DNA from 2 places in the Cytobacillus spongiae genome. Region 1 is predicted to be linked to the other one. Evidence: a T-box and tRNA genes for the amino acid it is inferred to sense, from the RefSeq annotation. Region 1 holds a T-box; the other holds one or more tRNA genes.
What was found. The T-box of region 1 lies ahead of tyrS (tyrosine--tRNA ligase). A T-box ahead of a tRNA ligase gene usually reads a tRNA of that ligase, here a tRNA-Tyr.
Positions count from the first base shown of each region.

Region 2: it has a tRNA-Tyr gene. The T-box ahead of tyrS (tyrosine--tRNA ligase) is inferred to sense a tRNA for this amino acid. The anticodon was not compared.

Region 1 covers NZ_CP089998.1:246,124-249,386, reverse strand. The annotation lists gene LS684_RS21725 (serine hydrolase domain-containing protein) at 1-687, opposite strand, end outside; gene tyrS (tyrosine--tRNA ligase) at 792-2,042, opposite strand; T-box leader at 2,208-2,417, opposite strand; gene LS684_RS21715 (O-methyltransferase) at 2,472-3,131, opposite strand.
Region 2 covers NZ_CP089997.1:172,266-175,528, reverse strand. The annotation lists gene rocF (arginase) at 41-943, opposite strand; tRNA gene LS684_RS00995 (tRNA-Ala) at 1,253-1,328, opposite strand; tRNA gene LS684_RS00990 (tRNA-Lys) at 1,403-1,475, opposite strand; tRNA gene LS684_RS00985 (tRNA-Gln) at 1,481-1,555, opposite strand; tRNA gene LS684_RS00980 (tRNA-Tyr) at 1,620-1,703, opposite strand; tRNA gene LS684_RS00975 (tRNA-Thr) at 1,711-1,786, opposite strand; tRNA gene LS684_RS00970 (tRNA-Val) at 1,810-1,885, opposite strand; tRNA gene LS684_RS00965 (tRNA-Glu) at 1,895-1,969, opposite strand; tRNA gene LS684_RS00960 (tRNA-Thr) at 1,991-2,063, opposite strand; tRNA gene LS684_RS00955 (tRNA-Asn) at 2,098-2,172, opposite strand; rRNA gene rrf (5S ribosomal RNA) at 2,187-2,303, opposite strand; rRNA gene LS684_RS00945 (23S ribosomal RNA) at 2,492-3,263, opposite strand, start outside.

The DNA of each region.
Region 1 (3,263 bases):
TCCTCCCTGTATTGGAATGGAGTAGAAGTTGGTTCTCCATGCATGGTCTGGTTCATCAATATATCCGTATGCTGTATTCTCAGGTAGACGATCTAAACGAAAATACCCGGAAGCATTCATCATCCCAGTTCTAAATATATGCCTTTCAATATACTCTTGTACCGTCAATCCCGACAGCTTCTCGATGATCAATCCCAATAAGATGTATCCGGCATTATTATAATGAAATCTCTCACCTGGAAGAAACTTCATATGTTCATTTTGAAAGAATGGTAGGAAATCTTCTCCCCTGGTCATTAAATACATAGGAGTCTGTTTCCATAATTCTTCGAAATCATCCATCACTTCTTCATCAAAGTAGTCCGGAATGCCGGATGTATGGGTAAGTAAGTGATGAATGGTAATAGAATCATCGAAATGGGGGAAAGAGTAAGGCAGACACTCTTTCATAGAAGTATGGAAAGATATCCATTGCTTCTCTACAAGCTGGCAGATGGCTACAGCAGTAAATAACTTGCAGCCTGATGCAATGCCAAATCGGGTATCAATCAAATTTGGCCTGCGATTACTACGGTCAGCGAGACCATATGAAGAGTTCACGAGAACAGATTCCTTCTCTTTTATCACAACCGACCCTGAAAAACGATTATGTTCAGCATGATTGTGAATCATTGTATTGAGGTTCATTTAAACCATCATCCTAACCTTAGTGGATTACATCATTCAAACGCAGTTTCAGGTAAATTATACCTTAAATGTGTAAGATTGTCATAAAAAAAGGAGTAAAAGAACTACCTTTTCCATCTAAGCTTCTTGTACTTTCTCTTCCCAACCTGTACAACCATTCCATCTTCAATCCACACTACAGAACGTACATCCAACACTTTCTTTGAATCAATTCTGATTCCTCCGTTTAGGATCATCCTGCGTGCTTCACTCTTAGAGCTTTGCATGTTTAAAGAGACAAGGAGATCCACAACCGAGACCTTCTCCACCCCTCTCCATTCTTCTTCAGGAATGTCTTCTGGAAGAGCCCCTTTTTGAAAAACCTCCTTGAACTGTTTTTCTGCATGATCAGCTGCCTTTTGACCATGGTACATTCTGACGATGGTTTTACCTAACAGTACTTTGGCATCTCTCGGGTGAAGGGTGCCCTCCTCTATATCCTTAACGGTCTTCCTCTTATCTTCTAATGACAGATCGGTGATAAGATCAAAGTATTTCGTAATTAACTCATCAGGAATCGACATGGTCTTCCCAAACATTTGATTAGGTTCTTCATTAATGCCAATATAGTTATGTTTAGATTTCGACATTTTTTCCACACCGTCAAGACCTTCCAATAATGGAAGCAATATAACTACTTGCTTTTCCTGGTTGTAATGTTCTTGAAGATGCCTTCCCATCAATACATTGAATTGCTGATCTGTACCACCAAGCTCTACATCACTTTTTAGGGCAACAGAATCATATCCCTGCATCATCGGGTAAAAAAGCTCATGAAGTGAAATGGGTCTACCTTCAGATAAACGGGTGGAAAAGTCATTCCTTTCAATCAACCGCGCCACCGTGATCTTTGATGAAAGATGAATGACATCTTCAAGATCCAAAGTCGACAGCCATCGGGAATTGTAATGAAGCTCCACCTTCTCTTGATCCAGGACTTTTCCGAATTGCTCAAAGTATGTCCGGGCATTGACTTTCACTTCCTCTTCAGTCAATTGTTTTCTTGCAGCAGATTTCCCTGTCGGATCCCCGATCTTACCAGTGAAATCACCGATGATGAGCTGGATGATATGACCATTTTCCTGAAACTCCCTTAATTTATTCAATACGACTGTATGGCCAAGGTGCACATCCGGGGCAGTAGGGTCGAGTCCCAGTTTGATTTTTAGAGGTTCCCCCTTAGAAATGGAGTTCACAAGTTTCTGCTTCAATTCAGCCTCTGGTATGATCTCCTGGACGCCATTTTTGTATTGAGCCAATTGCCTTTCGACTTCGTTCTGTTGATGTTTTGAGAGTGATTCCCATTTGTGCAGCATGATGTTTCCCCCTTCTTGTTAGTATCATTTTTTACATTGACCCTTCTTTGAACGAGATGAAGAATGATGAGATAGTACGAAAAGGTCATATTCCCCCTATAACCAACTCTCCTGTTCATACATACTTCCTTTCGCCTTTCAACGCCAAAAAACCACGTCCCTATACAAAGGGACGTGGTTTACGCGGTACCACCCTCATTGAAGATCTCTCTTCCACTCAATACGGATAACGGACCGGCCGTTCTCTGCTACTTCAATGTTCACAAAGAATGTTTAAGGAGGTAATTCGCTCTTATCTGTGTACTGATTTTCACCAAGCATCAGCTCTCTGCAACAGGGAGATAAGTCACTACTGATTCCTATCATGACATGTATGATTTTGAATTTTCATTTATTTTACAGAAGAGGAAAGAAAATTGCAATCATTTTTTATTCCTTTACAATTCCTATGACGAACCCATCGTATCCTTTGGATCCGACAGTCTGAATGGCTGTCGAATCGATGCGCGCCTCTTCAGATAACATGTCCACGAAAGTCCTTACTCCTTGAACGCTTTCATCATCACCCCTTTCTTCGATCACCTTTCCACCCCGAACCACATTATCCGTAATGATGACCGTACCAGGCTGTGATAATAAGAGTGCCCATTTTAAATAATTGGCATTATTTTGTTTATCGGCATCTATGAAAATGAAGTCGAAGGGACCTTCAAGAGTCGGTAATGTATCCAAGGCAGCTCCTGTTTTGATTTCCACTTTATTATCGAAACCGGCATTGTGAATGTTTTGTTCTGCCACCTTTGCATGTTTTTCACTATATTCCAATGTTACAAGTCGTCCATCCTCCGGAAGACCCCGGGCAAGCCAAATGGTACTATAGCCGCCAAGTGTTCCGATTTCCAGTATCCTTTTGGCCCCTTTAAGCTGGGCAAGCAATGAAAGGAATTTCCCCTGATTCGGGGACACGTCGATAGCAGGCAGACCCGCAGCATGATTGGCTTGTAAAACGGTATCCATGATTGAATCTGATTTTTGTAGTTTACCGGTATAATATTCATCTACCTTCGTCCACGTTTCGGCTGATGTCATTCATATCACTCCTTGTGTATGTACAAACTTGATTACTTTTTCAATTAATCATGATCATTCTTTCCTTCAACTTCATTCAGGAATCGTTTGGGCTTCTGTAAAAATCACGCCTTTCTTCAACATTGGACTATT
Region 2 (3,263 bases), on a different replicon from region 1:
GCGGCTTGTATTGAATAAAAATATGAAATAGTCAAAAATTTTACAGCAGCTTCTCCCCAAATAATGAGCCCATTAAAGCAACCGCAACAGAAGCTGTTTTGTTTTTATCGTCTAGTATTGGGTTAACTTCCACAAATTCAGCAGAAGTAATCATCTTAGATTCTTCTAACATTTCCATCGCTAAATGGCTCTCACGATAGCTAATTCCACCGGTTACTGGAGTTCCTACACCTGGTGCATCATGTGGATCTAACCCATCTAAATCTAAGGATAAATGAACCCCATCTGTTCCCCTTACTTCTCTTAAGTAATGAATGGCTTCTTCCATCACCTTTGTCATTCCTAATCGATCAATTTCATGCATTGTATATACTTTAATGCCTTTTTCTTTGATAAGAACCCGTTCGCCTTCATCTAGAGATCTAGCACCGATGATGACAATGTTCTCTGGGTTTACTTTCGGTCCATAGCCTCCTACCCCAGTTAGCAAAGGATGACCAAGACCTAAGCTCACTGCTAGAGGCATCCCATGAATATTACCTGTAGGAGAAGTCTCAGCTGTATTCAAGTCCCCATGAGCGTCATACCAGATCACTCCAAGGTTCTTATAATGCTTTGAAACACCAGCTAATGTTCCAATCGCAATACTATGATCTCCTCCAAGAACAAGTGGAAATGAACCTGACGCTACCACTTCATCAACTTTTTGCGCAAGCATTTCACTTTTCTCCGCAATTAAGTCAAGGTTACGCAGATTCGATTGGGGATCAACCACAACTTCTGGTCTACCGATTGCAATATCTCCAAGATCTGCAACTTCGTCAAATAGCCCTCTTAGTCTTTCATTTACACCTGCATATCGAATGGCACTTGGTCCCATATCCACACCACGTCTCATTTGACCAAGATCCATCGGCATCCCGATAATAGACAACTTTTTCATTATGTATCCCCCTTAACATGTTTGTTCTCTTATCTATTTTAACCGCTTTCATAACAATGACTCAACTCGACAAAATTATGTATATATATTCGCATATTAGGCTTTGTATAGATTAGGCAAAAAGGAGTTTGATTACGTATTATACTAGTAGGCAGTTTTCGTATCTTTTAGAATATAGCCAACTAGTAATATATGAGGAAAATTATGCGCTCGTCAAAAACTACTGTGGGGATAAGTTCTTTTAAAAAGAAGGCAAACAAAAAAGCCCTAGACTAGAAATTAGTTTAAGACTTGTAAGGTAATTTGTTATGGTGGAGCCTAGCGGGATCGAACCGCTGACCTCCTGCGTGCAAGGCAGGCGCTCTCCCAGCTGAGCTAAGGCCCCAAAAGCATGGTTTCTTTTTTATATTCAAGAATAACCAGACCCTCAGGGAATTCCCTTTAGATCTGGTTACATGATGAGCCATGAAGGACTCGAACCTTCGACCCTCTGATTAAAAGTCAGATGCTCTACCGACTGAGCTAATGGCTCATAATTGGCTGGGCTAGCAGGATTTGAACCTACGCATGACGGAGTCAAAGTCCGTTGCCTTACCGCTTGGCTATAGCCCAATGATGAATGTCATAATAAAAAGGACACTATTATCTTGTCCACTTTTTAAGAATTTATCCTAAATGGTGGAGGGGGACGGATTCGAACCGCCGAACCCGAAGGAGCGGATTTACAGTCCGCCGCGTTTAGCCACTTCGCTACCCCTCCAAAAAAATGGTGCCGGCGAGAGGACTTGAACCCCCAACCTACTGATTACAAGTCAGTTGCTCTACCAATTGAGCTACACCGGCATTTTTTATTTGTAGAAATTATATGGTGGAGGATGACGGGATCGAACCGCCGACCCCCTGCTTGTAAGGCAGGTGCTCTCCCAGCTGAGCTAATCCTCCATATTTAAGTGGTGACCCGTACGGGATTCGAACCCGTGTTACCGCCGTGAAAGGGCGGTGTCTTAACCGCTTGACCAACGGGCCAGTATCATTGATGCTTTGCAGAGCTTCCAACCGGGCTCGAACCGGTGACCTCTTCCTTACCATGGAAGTGCTCTACCTGCTGAGCTATGGAAGCAAAGTGTAAAAGCTCAACAATCTATAATAGAAGTTGGCTCCGCAGGTAGGATTCGAACCTACGACCGTTCGGTTAACAGCCGAATGCTCTACCACTGAGCTACTGCGGAATAAAATTTGAACAGCTTGGCGACGTCCTACTCTCACAAGGGGACAGCCCCTAACTACCATCGGCGCTGAGAAGCTTAACTTCCGTGTTCGGCATGGGAACGGGTGTGACCTTCTCGCCATCGTCACCAAACTATTTTCAAAGACAAATAGTATTATATAATACAACCAGCTTTGATTCAAGAGGTTTTTTTAAAAATTTGTTCCCTCAAAACTAGATAATGTATAGAAGAAAGAATTACGGTAATGCCATTGAATTGACTAGTCCAGCTACGGCTCCTACCTTCTATCGAAGTTGTACAGTCGCCTTCGCTTTCTTATTTGGTTAAGTCCTCGATCGATTAGTATCAGTCAGCTCCACATGTCACCATGCTTCCACCTCTGACCTATCAACCTGATCATCTTTCAGGGATCTTACTAGCTTGCGCTATGGGAAATCTCATCTTGAGGGGGGCTTCATGCTTAGATGCTTTCAGCACTTATCCCTTCCGCACATAGCTACCCAGCGATGCCTTTGGCAAGACAACTGGTACACCAGCGGTGCGTCCATCCCGGTCCTCTCGTACTAAGGACAGCTCCTCTCAAATTTCCTACGCCCACGACGGATAGGGACCGAACTGTCTCACGACGTTCTGAACCCAGCTCGCGTACCGCTTTAATGGGCGAACAGCCCAACCCTTGGGACCGACTACAGCCCCAGGATGCGATGAGCCGACATCGAGGTGCCAAACCTCCCCGTCGATGTGGACTCTTGGGGGAGATAAGCCTGTTATCCCCGGGGTAGCTTTTATCCGTTGAGCGATGGCCCTTCCATGCGGAACCACCGGATCACTAAGCCCGACTTTCGTCCCTGCTCGACTTGTAGGTCTCGCAGTCAAGCTCCCTTGTGCCTTTACACTCTACGAATGATTTCCAACCATTCTGAGGGAACCTTTGGGCGCCTCCGTTACTCTTTAGGAGGCGACCGCCCCAGTCAAACTGCCCACCTGACACTGTCTCCCGCCCCGATCAGGGGCGTGGGTTAGAATTTCAATACAGCCAGGGTAGTATCCCACCAATGCCTCCACCGAAGCTGGCGCTCCGGCTTCCAAGG